Regions from separate parts of the Mesorhizobium sp. M0410 genome, predicted to be linked through region 4. Evidence: predicted binding sites of a transcription regulator. Region 4 holds the regulator's gene; each other region holds the start of a gene.
What was found. The regulator PhoB, encoded in region 4, activates phosphate uptake and scavenging genes when phosphate is short. The targets are predictions, from matches to a motif close to TGTCATNNANCTGTCAT.

Region 1 (4,149 bases), on a different contig from region 4:
CCGATGAAAGTGGAAACCAGCGCCACGTTGAGCGTGGTGAGCATCAGCTCGAAATATTCGGGTAGGTAAAAACCGCCCCAGAGATAAACGCGGCCAAGCGGGAAGTTGAACTCCTGGCTGCCCTTGTCGTGCGGCGATGCGATGTCGAACAGCGCCCGCCAGACGTCGTTCCAGTCTTTGGGAACAAGCCAGCTAAGGAAATCCAGTATGTGCGGCAGCCGATCGAAGAAATGTCCGGCATTGGCCTCGTCGGCAAACCACATGGCTGTGCACATGGCGATAAGCAGCAAACCGATGCCGAGCGCCGTGTAGAACCGGCGCAAGGACGTCTGCCGTCGCCAGGAGTCGGCTGTCCGCCGGGTCGCGTCTGAACGGATCGTGGCTGAGATGGTCATGATCGGGCATGCAAAAAGGGCGGCGCTGGTAAGGCCGCCCTTTGCCACCGCATTCAGCCGCCGATCGCGGCTTTGCGGGCTTCGACGATGACGCTGTAGAAGTCCGGCTTCACAGGAACGTAGCCAGTGAAATCGCCGCCTTCGATGGCCTCGAAGCAGGGCTTGTCCTTGGCCGGCAGGCTGGTGAAGAAGTTGGCGAGCTTGGCGCTCATATCGCCACCGAGCGCGGTGCGCACGACCAGCGGGCCGTTCGGGATCAGGCCGGAGCGCCAGACTTCGACGAAATCGTTGGGGTCGACGGCGCCCTTGGCGACTTCCTTGTGGAAGGTGCCGGAGGTGTAGCCGTTCTTGAAGTCGCCAATGCCCGAGGAGTCGTCAACCGCAACATCGACCTTGCCGTCGCGAACGGCGAGGAGGTTGTTCTCGTGGCCGCCATTGAACTGGGTCGAGGCGAAGAAGGTTTCGTTCGAGGCGCCGGTGTCCTTCGGGATCTGGGTCAGCGGGATCAGATAACCGGAGGTCGAATCCGGGTCGGCATAGCCGAGCTTCTTGCCCTTTGCCGACTTGATGTCGGTGATGCCGGACGACTTCAGCGCCAGGCCGATCGAATAATAGCCGGTCGCGCCGTCGGTCTGCTGGGTGGTGAGGATCGGGGTCACGGCGTTCGGATCCTTGAGGTAGACGCTGGCATAGCCTGACGCGCCAAGCTCGGCGAAATCGAGGGTGCCGCCGAGCAGGCCCTGGATCACCCCGTCATAGTCGGCGGCCGGGAACAGCGAGACCTTCTCGAAGCCGAATTCGGACTTCAGGTGATCGGCGAGGCACTGAAAGTTGCGCAGCCGGTCCGCTTCATTTTCACCACCAAGGATGCCGATGCGGAATTCCTTGATATCCTGGGCGTGAGCGGCACTTGTTGCGATGGCGAGCAATGAAACCGCGCCAAAAACCATCTTCCTGAACATTATCTCTCTCCTGTTGGTTCCGGCTTCGCGCCGGAGCGTTCGAACTTTTGACGAGTGCCTTTGACGCGGGCGGGCGATCAGGCCGTTCTCAGTAGCCAGGGAACACGGGCTCGAGCGGTCCGGCGGATGCAGCGATTTTCTGTTTGACGGCGACACTGGTCGAAGTGATGGCCTCGGAGATTTCGCCGCCATTGCTGTCGGCGCCGTAGACCATGCGCACGGCCTCGCGGTTGAGGTCTTCGGGCGGGCCGTCGAAGACAACCTTGCCGGCGGCCATGCCGATGATACGGTTGCAATAGTTGCGGGCCGTATCAAGCGTATGCAGATTTGTGATGACGGTGATGCCTTCGCGCAAATTGATGTCCTGCAGCGAATCCATCACCACCTTGGCGTTGAGCGGATCGAGCGAGGCGATCGGCTCGTCCGCCAACAGCACCTTCGGCTGCTGCATCATGGCACGCGCAATAGCAACGCGCTGCTGCTGGCCGCCGGAAAGCGTGCCGGCGGGCTGCAGTACGGTGCGGGCGATGTCGAGACGCTCAAGGGCGGCAACAGCCTCGGCGCATTCACTGCGCGAGAACATGCCGAAGAGGTTGGACAGCGTCGAGCGGTGGTTGAGCCGGCCGAGCAGCACATTGGTCAGCACGTCCAGGCGCGGCACCAGATTGAACTGCTGGAAGATCATGGCGCAGTCGCGCTGCCATCGCCGGAGCGGCGAGCCGCGCAACCCGGAGACCTCGACGCCGTCGAACAGGATGGATCCCTGGCTGGGATCGATGAGGCGGTTGATCATGCGCAGAAGCGTCGATTTGCCGGCGCCCGAACGGCCGATGATGCCGACCATCTGACCGTGCGGGATCGCGATGTCGACATTGCTGACGGCGGTGTTCTTGCCGAACCGGCGGGTGACGCCGCGGATTTCGAGCGTAGCTGACATGGTGCAGGCTCCAGTCCAATCGCAATTGAAGGTCTGTTAACCCTCGCTAGCGCAGCCGCATGAACCTGCGGTGTCGGAACGATGTCAGTTTTGTTACTGCCCACAGGTACGCCTCGCCCGGGGAATTCATCCGCGCGCCTTTGGATCAGCCCAGGACAAGAAGCTCCTCGAAATGCTTCATGTCCTTGAAGCTGCAAAATGCCGGAGGCAGCAGCTCGATCACTGGAGCCTGACGGACGGCAGCGAGAGGCAATCATCGAATAGTTGTTGCCATTGCGTTATCCTTTCATCGTCGAGACGGCGGATCTGATAGGCGAAGGTTATGTGGAACGTGTAGCTGTCGTGGTCGGGATGCCGATATCCGAAGGGCGCCGAAAAGGCATCGCGTCATGCGCGCAGGATACGCACGTCCTCATCGGTTGCGCCGGCAACGGTCAAGCCCGTCGGCACGACATCGACAACCCTGATCTTGAAGGCGCCGCGGCCTTCGAAGCCGTTCAGGCGTTCCTGATAGAGGCGGGTCATGTCGTCGATGCTGGTGTCGAGGGGCGCATCCTCAGGCCAATAGGGAGCCGGCGCCGATATTCGATGATGTCCTGGAACAGCGTCATGTGCAGGCTGGAGAGGCCAGCCGGTCGGTATCGGGCATGGCGCGCATCCGCTCACGCACTTCGACCACCACTGCCTCGGACGGCGAGCCGTCGACGAGATGGCAGACGACCGTGTTGCCGGGCTCGGTCAGGAAATTGCCAGAGGTGTCGTAGCGCCTGCCGAGATGCAGCGGAGGGGTCGGGTTCGAGCCGGCAAAGTATCCGGCGAGCGAAGGTTTGACTGAAACAGGCATTGCGATCTCCAGAGGAAAGGCCGCGTTCTGCCCCGACGATGTGTCAGGGACATGAAAACCGTGCCAAGAAGTAGAATATCAAAGGCAGGATTCGCCAAGCGATGCTGCCGGGGTTTGCACATCATCAAGATTGAAATAAAGATTCAAACTCGTATCAAAGAGAGGCTGCCTAATTGCTACGTTGGCGCCAGTGGTTGCGGCTGTATGCTGCAGGGGTAGTCGCTGCGATAAGTTTCACAGTGGCCCTGGTTTTGATGTCCGTATATCGGGTTGGTAGCTTGAACCATCCAATATCGGGATACTTGTACAATTATGCAAATGGGCGCGACGCGGCCATTATTCTAATGATTCTCATTTTTTTAATTGCGCTAGTTACGATAAATTTTGCAAATAAGATTGAGGAAAAAACCAAATCGCTTGTAGATATTGGTTATGACAAAAAAATTATAGAACTTATCAGGTTTAATCAGACTGGTGGTGCTATTCTTATCACGTTAGGATTTCTTTCTATTATTTTGGACATTTGCCCGAGCGGCTGACTTATTCGGGACGTCAACCCCCATGCTTCTCCAAAAACTGATTGGCCGACAGTTCCCGAAAATCGTCGAGCGCGGCGCGCAGCCGGGCGTGGTCCCAATCCCACCAGGCGAGCGCCTGGTAGCGCTCCGCGGTGCGGCGGTCGAAGCGCTCGCGGATCGGCTTGGCCGGCACGCCGCCGACGATGGTGTAGGGCGCGACGTCCTTCGACACCACGGCACCCGCACCGACCGCGGCGCCATCGCCGACGGTGATGCCGGGCAGGATGGTCGAGCCGTGGCCGAGCCAGGTGTCGTGGCCGATGGTGACGCGCTTGGCGCGGCGCTGGGCGAAGAATTCGCTCTCGTGCTCGGCGTCGTCCCAATAGTCCGAGGCGCGATAGGTGAAATGGTGCAGCGTCGGCCGCCAGGTCGGGTGGTTGGTGGCGTTGATGCGCACATTGGCGGCGATGTTGGCGAATTTGCCGATCGTCGC
Region 2 (4,149 bases), on a different contig from region 4:
CCGGGGTTCAAATGATTGCCGAGCGGCCGTTGCAAACCGTGTCTGACCAACGTGTGCAACATCTGACCCGAGACGATGCGGCTGAGATGCTCGCCCTGGCATTGCTCACCAAGCCTGGCCCATTCACGCTCGAAGCCTTGAGCCTGGGCGATTTTTGGGGCGTGAAAATCGAGGGCAGACTTGTGGCAATGGCCGGCGAGCGCATGAAGCAACCTGGCTATACCGAACTCAGCGGGGTGTGCTCACATCCGGAATTTCGCGGCGGTGGCCTAGGCAAGCTGCTGTCCCTGTTCGTGGCAAACCGGATAGTGGCGCGCGGCGAAGTTCCCTATCTCCACGCCTATGCCAGCAACGCCACGGCCATCAGACTATACGAGTCCATTGGCTTCAGGTTGCGAAGCACAATGAATGTGGCCGTGGTTCAGCGCACCGAATGATTAGTCGGCGCATGATGCGCAGCATGGATGCATCCCATATCAGGAAAGGAAGGATTTCGCATCCACCGAAATCCTTCCTCGAGACTGCAAGGCCTTCCTGCGTCTCAGACCGCGATCTTGCCGCCGCCTTGCCTGGTGATGGCAACGACCGCCGGGCGCACCGGCATGTCCGGCTTGAAGTCAGGCCAGCGGGTCGACAAATCCTCATAATAGGAGGGACGCCCAAAAGCCTCCCAGTCCTCGCCACCGTCGCCTGGATGCTGGACGGCAACGAAAGCAGTCTGGTCGTCCGGCGCAAACAGGGGACCACACATTTCGGCGCCGATCGGCACACGGAAGAACAGCTTTGAGGTCGCCCGCGCCGGGCCTTCCGTGTCGACCGCCCACAGGCCGTCGGTGCGGCCTGTGGCCTTCGGGCCCTGGCCGTCGGTAGCAACCCAGAGGCGGCCGGCCGAATCGACCGCGCAATTGTCCGGCATGCCGAACCAGCCATTGGCAGTGGTTGCGGTGGAGAAGGTGGCGCCGATTTCGGCCACGGCGGGATCGCCGCATTTCAGCAGGATTTCCCACTTGCCCTTGGTCGCAGCGAAATCACCGCCATCCTCGACGATCTCAATGATATGGCCAAAGGCGTTTTCGGCGCGCGGATTGGCGGCGTCGACCTGGTCGGCCTTGCGCTTCGAATTGTTGGTCAGCATGACATAGACCTTGCCATTGGCGGCATTGGGCTGGATGTCTTCCGGGCGGTCCATCTTGGTGGCGCCAAGCAGGTCGGCGGCACGGCGCGTCTCGATCAGCACGTCGGCCTGGCTGGCAAAGCCGTTTGCCGCTGTCAGCGGTCCCTGGCCGAAGACGATCGGCAGCCATTCGATTGAACCGTCCTCGGCGAACTTGGCGACATGCAAGGTGCCGTCGTCGAGCAAATTCATGTTGGCGGCGCGATCGTCCGGATTGAACTTGCCTGTGGTGACGAACTTATAGACATAGTCGAAGCGCTCGTCGTCGCCGAGGTAGAAGACGACACGGCCATCCTTGGCGACGATCGATTCTGCGCCCTCATGCTTGAAGCGGCCCATGGCGGTGCGCTTCCTCGGCACCGACGTCGGATCCTGGACGTCGACCTCGACGATCCAGCCGAAGCGGTTCGGCTCGTTCGGCTCCTTGCCGATATCGAAACGGTCGTGATGCGCCGCCCATTCATAGGCGCCTTCGGGAATGCCGAGGCGCTTGTAATTGGCCGCCTCGTTATGGCTCTGCGGCAGCTCGCCCGAGAAATAGCCGTGGATGTTCTCCTCGGCCATGACATAGGTGCCCCACGGCGTGACGCCGCCGGCGCAGTTGTTGAGGGTGCCGATGACCTTCGTGCCGCTCGGGTCGGCGCTGGTCTTGACGCGGTCGTGGCCGGCGACGGGACCCGACAGTGCCATCTCGGTGTTGGAGGTGATGCGGCGGTTGAGCTTGCCGTCGCGCACGACCTGCCATTTGCCGGCTTCTTTGCGGATCTCGACAATGGTGCCGCCATGCGCGGCCATCTCGACATCGACTTGCTCCTTGCTGAGGGGCGCCTGCTTGGCTTTGCCATCGACGATGGTGACGAGGCCCGGGAACATCAGATGCGGATTGGTGTATTCGTGGTTGACGACCAGCAGGCCATGCTCGGCCGAGCCGCCGATCGGGATATAACCGACATAGTCGTTGTTGTAGCCGAATTGTCTGGCCTGGGCTTCCGCCGACTGTTTTGTCGGATCGAATTCCGGCGAATCGGCGAACAGGGGATCGCCCCAGCGCAGCAGCACGTCGGCGTCATAGCCAGGTGCGACGTGATGCTTGTCGTCGATGCCGGCCTCGAGCTCGTCGAAAGCGAAAGCGGAGCCTTCGGCGGCGCGGGCGTTGTCGGCGGCGATCAGCGCCAGCGGGCTAACGGTAGCGGCTATGGCCGAGACGGCAAGCGAGCCCTTGAGGAAGCCGCGGCGCGAGAACCGCGCGGCGATGATCTCACCCATGGTGCGGTTGTCGGTGGGATTGGCTCCTGGCCCATCGTTTTCCTCGAGCAGGCTGGTGCGGAAATGGGCGTCAGGGGTGCGATGTTCGGTCGAGCGCTGTTCAGTCATGGGGGCCTGCCTCTGGCTGGATGGATTGCTGGAGCGTGTTGCCTGGCCAATCCGGTATTACCGGCAGGTCACAGTTTGATGACATGCCGGCTAATTGCCACCTGCGATTTCGTATCCAACATCAGCCCCGCTTGACCGCGACCGGCGCTTCGGAAACAAGAGCTGCGGCAGGCGCGTAGGGACCGCATCGGGAGGAACAAAAGTGAGTTTCTGGGGACTTGGGCAGCTCTGCGTTTCGACGGTGATCTTTCTGCTGGCGGCCATGGCCGCAAAACAGTGGGGGCTGGCGCCGAGCCTCGGCAAGATCGTGTTGACGTTGGCGCTCTATTCGCTGGGCAATCTGATCATGCTGAGGCTGATCCGTGAATTCGGCATGTCGGTGTCGTTCAGCCTGTCGGCGGTGATCCAGCTGGTGTCGGTGAATGTGGTGGCGCTGGTCTTCTTCGGCGAGCGCGTCAATGCCTTGCAGGCAACCGGCATTGTGCTTGCCATCGCAGCTGTGGCGCTGATCACGCTCGGGCCCTATCTGCAAAGGCTGTAGCTGCGATCGGGCCGATGAAGAAGATTGCAAGCAGACTGCGCAACTGGCTGGAGTTCCCGGTTCTGCTGGCCGGGCTGGTCATTGCCGGCGGGCTGTGGGGGTTCGAAGAACTGATGGAGCTGGCGCGGGCGACCACGCCGCATGCCTTCGACACCGAAATCCTGCTTGCCTTCCGCAAGGCCGGCCAGCCCGACAATCCGATCGGACCGGCGTGGCTGGAAGGAGCGATGCGCGACGTCACCAGCCTCGGCAGCGCCAGCGTACTGGTGCTGATCACGGCAGCAATGATCGTCTATCTGCTCCTTATCCGCAGGCCAGGCGCGGCGCTTCTCATGTTCGTCGCAGTGGCGGGCGGCCAGCTCCTGTCAAGCGTGCTGAAATTCGATATCGACCGGCCGCGCCCCGATCTGGTCTCGCATCTCGCCGATGTGGCATCGCTTTCGTTTCCGAGCGGCCACGCCATGCTGTCGGCGGTGACGTATTTGACGCTGGGCAGCATGGCGGCACGGTTTTTGCCCGGGCGCACAACGAAGATCTATGTGCTCGTGCTGGCGGTGCTGACGACGGTGCTGGTCGGCATCAGCCGCATCTATCTCGGCGTCCACTGGCCGTCCGACGTGCTGGCCGGCTGGTGCGCCGGCTTTGCCTGGGCGATGCTGTGCTGGCTGGCGGCACGATTGCTGCAGCGATGGCTAGGGCGGGCCGACGGCACCTGACGTCGGCCGGACTACTTCAAATCAGCCTGTTGATCAGGCCATGTCCGCAGCCTGCCAGCAGGAAAACCATCGACAGCAAGACTGTCGAGGTCGCCAACGCTTTGAATGTCTTCACCTGCTCATCCCTTTTAAGGTCGTACCTGTGAAATCGGTACCGCAATGGATGTCCCGCCTAACGATGTCGAGGTTTGTAGCATGCCAGCGCACCGGCTGGCAAAGACTGTTGCATGTTTCACATATGCAAGATGATGTTTGACCCATCATTATGAAGGTATTATACGTGATACTGCAGAACTCAGACGGGGTTTTGACCGATGATCACTGCCGCGCAGATGCGTGCCGCG
Region 3 (4,149 bases), on a different contig from region 4:
GTTCGTATAGAGCCATAGTGTTCGTGCCTTTCTTCGTTTCTCTCCCGGTTCCCGGCGGCAAAAGCCTCTGCAACTTCTCTGACCCGCAATCCTTGCGAAGGCGGGGAAGAAAGGAGCATGACGAGACGGTCGAGAGCGGAGACACGGGAGGCGGAAGCGCTTCTGGCTTCACGCGAAGGTTTCGAAAAACCTCCGGCCCTCCGTTCAGCCCCCAGCAAGGACCGGCAGATTGCGGGCGTCTATACAGGAATTTGGCCGCAAGGCAAGGGCAAACGGCCGACGTGTCGTAAGCAGATGAGTTGTCCGGATTAGGTAGCACATGAGTTGTCCGGTCTTATTGGGCTGCTGGCCTCATTCGCAAGGTCTTACGGATTCCCTGCCCGGACCCAAGAATGTTTTCCTGCATTTCGCCTGACAAAACAAACCGGATGCCCTGTTCGTATAATCGCGGGAGACGGTCGAGGTAACGCCAACAAATCGAACAGCTCTACGCAGTCGGCAATCAGCTGCAACAATTCCCGTCTCTCGACGACACGATCGGAGTTCGCGCATCACGCTGCAACTTCAGCTGCCTCAGCTCGTGTGTGCAGCCACTTTGCCTGTGGTTTCGGGGAAGAAATCGGGCGCCGCATGGCGCTTGCCGAACATCATGTCGTATTGCAGCAGACGGAAGTCGCGGATTGCCGGGTCGATCTCTTTCTGACGCGACCAATCGGGGGTGGCCTCGCCCCCCGGTGCCAACAGCAAATTACGGTCGATGACGCGGTAGCGCTCTCGCAACTGGCCGAGGAAGCCGGTGTAATAGGGATGGCTGATGCCGGCCGTTTTCAGGATATGGTAGGGCAGGAAGGCCGGGCTGACGGCGCCCAGATCCTCGGAGGGGCCGCTGCGGTTCGACCAGACGATCAATGGCGTCTGGTGGTGCTGCAGCATCTGGTCGGCCGGCTCCTTGCGCGGCGCGACATTGTCCTTCAGGAAACCGGTCTCGACGTAGACCGGCCCAAGCGGCGGCAGGTGATCGCCGAAGAATGCGATGACGGTCGGCCGCTCGCGTTTCTTCGCCCATTCGATCAGCCGCTCGAGGCCGCGGTCCGCGTCGGAAGAGCCTTCGGCGTAGCTCAACAGCGATTCACGTGCCCATTGGCTGATCGGCGCCTGCACCTTGTGGGTCGGATTGGTATAGCGATACGGCTCATACGGCCCGTGGTTCTGCAGGCTGACGGCGAAAAAGAAGACCGGCTCGGCGCTGGTATCGGCTTCGCGGATGATCTCGTCGGTCATCGCTGCGTCCGACGCGAGCGGTCCGCGCTTCTGCATGGGCGGCAACGTCTCCTCGGACTTGAAGTCGTTGAAGCCGAAATCGGCATAGACGGCCCCCCGGTTCCAGAACCAGTTGGTGCCGGGATGGATGGCGCGCGCTCGGTAGCCCTGACTTTTCAGGAAGGTCGCCAGCGAGGGAGTCGGTGTCCGCACATATTGCTGGTAGGGAATGCTGCCCGCCGGCAGGAAGGCGTTGGAAAAGCCGGTCAGGGCCTCGAACTCGATGTTGGCCGTCATGCCGCCGAACTCGGGCGAGAACATGTAGCCCGTGCGCAGTGCCCGCACATTGGGGATAGGGTCGGGTGTGATGGTGACGCCGGGCAGCTTGGTCGGATCCCAGAAGGATTCGCTCATCACGACGATGATGTCGGGCTTCTCGGCAGGTACCGAGGCGATCACCTGCGGTTTGCCGATCGCTTCGATCGCCTTGTCGGAATAGCCGGGCGGCGCCGAGACATGCGCCATCGGGACGTTCAGCGCGAAGGCGAGCGCAAAACCGTTCGAGGCATAGTTTTCCTTCTGGTCCCACATAATCGGGATGATCTGCAGCCGGTCGCGCGTCCACGAGAAAGTGGCATAGTCCATGATGGAGACGAAGAAAGCGATCAGCGGCACCGTCAGCGTCAGCCGGGCAAGGCGGCCCTTGTGGCTGAGCGCCGGAACGCGGCGGCGCCATAACCGCCAGCCATAGACGAGCAGCGACAGCCCGCCGACGATGCCGATCGCCAGGGCAATGGCGGTTCCCGGGCGATCGCGGACCAGGAGTGGCATCAGTGCCACGATCTGCCGGGAATAGAGGAAATCGGTCGGATAGAGCGGATCGCCGAGATAGAGCGACTTCTGGTGGCCGACGAACGCCAGCGACAATGTCAGCGGCGCGACGATCATCAGGCTCTGATGGCTGCGGCCGAGCACGGCGTCGAGGCCGATGAGGATCAGCGCAAAAATGATGATCGTGGTCCAGCCGGGTTTGAAAGGCTGCAGAAAGAAATCAATGGTGCCGGCAAAGTTGCCGCGCACGATCAGTTCGATGGCAAACACCAGGATAGCCGCAGCCAGCAAGCTGATAAGGCCATAGCGGATGACAGGCCATCTGCGCGCCGGCAGATAGCCAGTCGACGGATCGCCTTCAAGAAACTGTGGCGCCGCCTCGGCTGCGCTCTGCTTGGTCTTTGCCACTTCAATAGTTCCCCGGCCCGCAACAAAGGCGTCACTCGATTGTCATCGAACTGTCACGCAAAGCCTAGCGCCTGCGGCGGAAATAAGAAGAGCCAGCAAACAAATCGTGAGCGGTTTTCATCATGAGTGATCGCCAAAAAGCCTGCCGAAACAGGCACTCGGCCGACGCCGAGCGGTCAAGGTTGGACTTGACTTGGGCGCACGCCTTGCGTCACAGGCAGCGAGAACCAGCAGCTGGGAGCCGACGATGGCCATCGCATTCACCTTTCCGGGGCAGGGCAGCCAGGCTGTCGGCATGGGCAAGGACCTCGCCGATACTTTTGTGGAATCGCGGCAGATCTTCGAGGAAGTCGACGACGCGCTCGGTGAAAAACTATCGCAGCTGATCTGGGAAGGCCCGGAAGAGACGCTGACGCTGACCGCCAATGCTCAGCCGGCGCTGATGGCGGTGTCACTTGCCGCAGTCCGGGCGCTGGAGGCGCGCGGCTTCTCCCTGAACGGCAAGGTCACCTATGTCGCCGGCCATTCGCTCGGTGAATATTCGGCACTTGCGGCCGCTGGTTTCGTTTCGGTCGCCGACGCCGCCCGGCTGTTGCGTATCCGCGGCAATGCCATGCAGGCGGCTGTACCGGCCGGCGAGGGCGCGATGGCGGCGATCATCGGGCTGGAACAGGCCGACGTCGAGGCCGCTTGCGCAGAGGCCGCCCAAGGCACCGCCAAAGATCCCGCGCAAGCCTTGGTGTGCCAGATCGCCAACGACAATGGCGGCGGCCAGCTGGTGATCTCCGGCGCCAGGCCGGCGGTCGAACTGGCGGCGAAGCTATGCACGGAAAAGGGCGCCAAGCGGGCGCTGATGCTGCAGGTCTCGGCGCCCTTCCATTCGGCATTGATGAAGCCTGCGGCCGAGATCATGCGGGAGGCGTTGGCCGCCGTGACGAAGCGTGCGCCGGTCGTGCCGCTGGTCTCGAATGTTACTGTGACCCCGACGAGCGATCCTGACGAGATTGCCCGCCGCCTCGTCGAACAGGTGATCGGGCGCGTGCGCTGGCGCGAAACGGTGGAGTGGTTCGGCAGCAACGGCGTTGCGACGCTTTACGAAGTGGGCGCCGGCAAGGTGCTGTCGGGGCTGGCCCGCCGCATCAACCGCGATATTGCCACCACTGCCATCGGATCCGCGGCGGATGTCGAGGCGGCGCTGGCGGCGCTTGCATAATCAACTGGCGATTTGACCCCGCTCCATGCAAAGGGTGTTCGCTCAGATCAGGAGGCAAGAATGTTCGAATTGACCGGCCGCAAGGCGCTCGTCACCGGCGCATCGGGAGGTATCGGCGAGGCGATCGCCCGCGTGCTGCACGGCCAGGGCGCCATCGTCGGCCTGCATGGCACACGTATCGAGAAATTGGAGGCGCTGGCCGCCGAATTGGGCGACCGGGTCAAGCTTTTCCCGGCCAATCTTTCCAACCGCGACGACGTCAAGGCGCTCGGCCAGAAGGCGGAGGCCGACCTCGAAGGCGTCGACATCCTCGTCAACAATGCCGGCATCACCAAGGACGGGTTGTTCGTGCGCATGGCTGACGCCGACTGGGATAGCGTGCTCGAGGTCAACCTGACCGCCGTGTTCCGGCTGACCCGCGAGCTTACCCATCCGAT
Region 4 (4,149 bases):
ACCCGCCAGAATGGCGGTCGTGAATTTCTTCATCATATCCTCCCTGCGCCGCGTACGGCGTGACCAATTGGCTCAAAGACCAGCTTAGAAGCTCTAATTTTTTCGAGCCTCGAAAAAATACTGGCCCGATCTCCGGCTGCTGTCAACATCGATTGTGATGGATTTTGATGACTCTGCGAGTTTTTTCGAGCGTCGGAATAAACGATGACAGCGCCACCTGCATCTGACACTATTTGCCGCATCTGACACTATTTGTCGGACATTACCGACGGCTTCCGGTTCATGAGCGGCCGCGGCAACCGGGAGGAAAGCAAAACGATGTCGGTCGGAATCCGCCACGACGATTTGCGCCGGCGCAACCGGGCGATGGTGATCTCGGCGGTGCGCCGGGCTGGCCAGCCATCGCGTACGGAGATCGCAGCCACCACCGGCCTCAGTCATTCGACCATATCGGCGATCTCCTCCGACCTGATACGGGAAGGCATCCTCGCCGAGAGCAAGGCAAGTGAGCCCGTTTCGTTGAAACGGGGTCGTCCGCAGGTCGGCCTCGCCCTCAACCCGGAAGCGGCGGCGGTGCTGACCGTGGTGTTGTCACTGAATTTCCTGTCGGCCGCCATTATCGACTATGCGGGACAGGTGGTCGCCGAGGAACAGCGCCGGCTGGACACGCTGACCATGCCGCGCGACGAGCTGATCCGCGAATGCATGGCCATCGTCCGGCGCCGGCTTGAGGACCCAGACCTTGACGTCCGCAGTGTCGCCCGCATCGCCCTGGCGATTCAGGGCATTACCGACTCCCCTGCACGCGCCATGCTGTGGTCGCCGATCACGCCGCAGACCGACATCGCCTTTGCCGACATGCTGGAGGACGAATTCGGCATCCCGGCCACGGTGGAGAACGACTGCAATATGATGGCGGTGGCTTTGCGCTGGCGCAATCCGGATCGCTATCGCGACGACTTCATCGCCATCCTGCTTTCGCATGGCATCGGTATGGGGCTTGTGCTGAAGGGCGAACTGTTCACCGGGACGCATTCCTCGGGCGGCGAATTTGGCCACATGATCCATCGTCCGGGCGGCGCGCTCTGCCGTTGCGGGCGGCGCGGCTGCATCGAAGCCTATGCCGGCAACTATGCCATCTGGCGCAACGCCAGGCAGATGAGCGAAGACAGCGAACCTATCGCCGACGTCAGCGACGCCGACATGCGCGCGCTGGCCGCCCGCGCGCGCGAGAAGGATGGGCCGGAACGCGAGGCCTACCGCAAGGCCGGCGAAGCGCTGGGTTTCGGTCTCGGCTCGCTGTTCGCGCTGATCGATCCGGCACCGGTCGCGATGGTCGGCGCCAGTGCCGCTGCCTTCGATCTGATCGAGCCGGCCTTGCGCAAGGCAATCGCCCAGACCGCCGGCGGCCAGCACTCGGGCTCGATCTCCTTCGATACCGAGCCGAACGAATTGCCGCTGATCCGCGAAGGCTGCGCGATGCGGGCGTTAAGCTTCGTCGACCAGGAGATTTTCGCGCCGGGCGCGCAAATGAGGCCCGGCGTCAGAAAGAACGTCGCCTGACCAGGCGGGTCAATCTTCCCTGATCGCATAGCCGGCACCGCGGATGGTGCGGATGACATCCGGCATGCGGCCGTTATTGACGGCTTTGCGCAGCCGCCCGACATGGACGTCGACGGTGCGTTCGTCGATATAGATCGTCTCGCCCCAGACATTATCGAGCAACTGGCTACGCGAGAAGACGCGGCCCGGATGCCGCATCATGAACTCGAGCAGCCGGAATTCGGTCGGCCCGAGCCGGATCTCGCTCTTCTTGCGATAGACCCTGTGCGATTCGCGATCGAGCACTATGTCGCCGACCTTCAGCACGCTGGACAGCACTTCCGGCTTGGCGCGCCGCAGCAGCGCCTTGACCCTGGCCATGAATTCCGGCGTCGAAAACGGTTTGACGAGATAGTCGTCGGCGCCGGTCGAAAGACCGCGCACCCGATCGCTCTCCTCGCCGCGCGCGGTCAGCATGATGATCGGCAGCCGCTCGGTTTCGGGGCGCACGCGCAACCGGCGGCAGAGCTCGATGCCGGAAACCGCCGGTATCATCCAGTCGAGCACCAGAAGGTCGGGCACATTCTCCTGCAAACGGATCTCGGCTTCGTCGCCGCGTGTCACCACCTCGACCTGGTAGCCTTCGGATTCGAGATTGTAGCGGAGCAGCACGCCCAACGGCTCCTCGTCCTCCACCACCATTATGCGTGGTGCGATCATCGGCTGGGCACCCCCATCATGTCACCGGCGCGGACATTGTCGTTTCGTCCTGCTTCGGACGATTGACCGGCAATTGTTCGCCGGTCAGCACATAATACGCATTTTCGGCGATGTTGGTGACATGGTCGCCGATCCGCTCGAGATTCTTGGCGCAGAACAGCAGATGCGTGCAAGCAGTGATGTTGCGCGGATCTTCCATCATGTAGGTTAACAGCTCGCGGAACACGGACGTGTATTTGACGTCGATACGCTCGTCGGCGGCGCGCAGCTTGGCCAAGGCGGCCGCATCGCCTGCAGCATACTCCTCGATGACGCCCTGCACCTGGATGAGCACTAGCTGCGCCATCGCATCGATGGAATGCGATAGGTCGCGCGGCGTGGCGCTGAGGCCGACCGCGCTCACACGCTTGGCGATATTCTTGGCAAGGTCGCCGATGCGTTCGAGGTCGCCGGCCATGCGGATCGCTCCGACGACATGGCGCAGATCGTGAGCCATTGGCTGGCGCTTGGCGATCAGGGTGATGGCGCGATCGTCCAGTTCGCGTTGACGCGCATCCATGATGGCGTCGTCGGAGACGACGCGTTGCGCCAGCACGTTATCGGAATTCAACAGGGCCTTGGTCGCCCCGCCGACCATCGAACCGGCGAGGTCGGCCATGTCGCGGATCAGCTTGCTGATCTGCTCGAGATCCTCGTCGAAAGAAGCGACTGTGTGTTCGCCCATGGTCCTGTCCTCATATGCATGATCGGAACGGCTCAGCCGAAGCGGCCAGTGATGTAGTCCTGCGTGCGCTTCTCGCGGGGCGACGTGAATATCTTCTCGGTCCGGTCGAACTCGACCAGTTCACCCAGATACATGAAGGCGGTCTGGCGCGACACGCGCGCCGCTTGCTGCATGTTGTGGGTGACGATGACGATCGTGTAGTCGGCTTGCAGCTCGTCGATCAGTTCCTCGATCTTGGCCGTCGACAGCGGGTCGAGGGCCGAAGCCGGTTCGTCGAGCAGAATGACTTCCGGCTTCACTGCCACGGTGCGGGCAATGCAGAGCCGCTGCTGCTGGCCGCCGGACAGGCTCAAGCCGCTGGCGTTTAGCTTGTCCTTGACCTCGCTCCACAGCGCGGCCCGCTTCAACGCTTGCTCGACGCGGCCGTCCATCTCGGACTTGCCGAGATTCTCGTAGAGCCTGACGCCGAAGGCTATGTTCTCGTAGATCGACATCGGGAACGGCGTCGGCTTCTGGAATACCATGCCGATCTTTGTCCTGAGGAGGTTGAGATCCTGCGACCGGTCGAGAATGTTCTTGCCGTCGAGCAGCACCTGGCCCTCGGCGGTCTGTTTCGGGTAGAGCTCGTAGATGCGGTTGAAGACGCGCAGCAGCGTCGATTTCCCGCAACCCGAAGGGCCGATGAAGGCCGTGACGCTGCGCTCGGGCAGCGACAGGCTGATGTCCTTCAGCGCCTTGCTCTGGCCGTAGTAGAAGTTGAGGTTCTTGACCTCGATCTTCGTCTTCTCGGTGACCGTTTCGGTCATCGTCATGTCCGGGGACAACATCTGTGTCATCTGTCCTCTCTGCGTCCGGTAAGGCTGCGGGCGAGGATGCTCAAGCCCAGAACCGTCAGGGTGATTATGAGTGCGCCGGTCCACGCCAGTTGCTGCCATTCCTCGTAAGGGCTGAGAGCGAACTGGAAGATGGTCACCGGCAGGCTGGCCATCGGCGCGTTGATATTGCTGCTCCAGAACTGGTTGTTGAGCGCGGTGAAGAGCAGCGGCGCCGTCTCGCCGGAAATGCGTGCTATCGCCAGCAATATGCCGGTGACGATGCCGGACAATGCGGCGCGGTAGGCGACCGAACGGATCACCACCCAGCGCGGCGCGCCGATCGCGGCA

Region 1: the regulator PhoB is predicted to act here: its motif matches at 2,376-2,392, upstream of phnC (phosphonate ABC transporter ATP-binding protein).
Region 2: the regulator PhoB is predicted to act here: its motif matches at 2,616-2,632, upstream of NKI63_RS25285 (PhoX family protein).
Region 3: the regulator PhoB is predicted to act here: its motif matches at 2,540-2,556, upstream of NKI63_RS13575 (LTA synthase family protein).

What each region holds. Positions count from the first base shown of each region.
Region 1 covers NZ_JAMYRN010000003.1:32,841-36,989, forward strand. Annotated here, with positions in the region: gene phnE (phosphonate ABC transporter, permease protein PhnE) at 1-395, opposite strand, end outside; gene phnD (phosphonate ABC transporter substrate-binding protein) at 449-1,357, opposite strand; gene phnC (phosphonate ABC transporter ATP-binding protein) at 1,446-2,294, opposite strand; partial or broken gene NKI63_RS04285 (DUF1868 domain-containing protein) at 2,440-3,138, opposite strand; gene NKI63_RS04290 (DapH/DapD/GlmU-related protein) at 3,691-4,149, opposite strand, start outside.
Region 2 covers NZ_JAMYRN010000023.1:8,078-12,226, forward strand. Annotated here, with positions in the region: gene NKI63_RS25280 (GNAT family N-acetyltransferase) at 1-437, shown strand, start outside; gene NKI63_RS25285 (PhoX family protein) at 542-2,548, opposite strand; gene NKI63_RS25290 (hypothetical protein) at 2,751-3,089, shown strand; gene NKI63_RS25295 (phosphatase PAP2 family protein) at 3,104-3,805, shown strand; gene NKI63_RS25300 (helix-turn-helix domain-containing protein) at 4,120-4,149, shown strand, end outside.
Region 3 covers NZ_JAMYRN010000008.1:60,869-65,017, reverse strand. Annotated here, with positions in the region: gene rpsF (30S ribosomal protein S6) at 1-16, opposite strand, end outside; gene NKI63_RS13575 (LTA synthase family protein) at 574-2,499, opposite strand; gene fabD (ACP S-malonyltransferase) at 2,747-3,712, shown strand; gene fabG (3-oxoacyl-[acyl-carrier-protein] reductase) at 3,773-4,149, shown strand, end outside.
Region 4 covers NZ_JAMYRN010000005.1:195,015-199,163, reverse strand. Annotated here, with positions in the region: gene xylF (D-xylose ABC transporter substrate-binding protein) at 1-33, opposite strand, end outside; gene NKI63_RS09080 (ROK family protein) at 319-1,563, shown strand; gene phoB (phosphate regulon transcriptional regulator PhoB) at 1,573-2,262, opposite strand; gene phoU (phosphate signaling complex protein PhoU) at 2,279-2,986, opposite strand; gene pstB (phosphate ABC transporter ATP-binding protein PstB) at 3,019-3,822, opposite strand; gene pstA (phosphate ABC transporter permease PstA) at 3,819-4,149, opposite strand, start outside.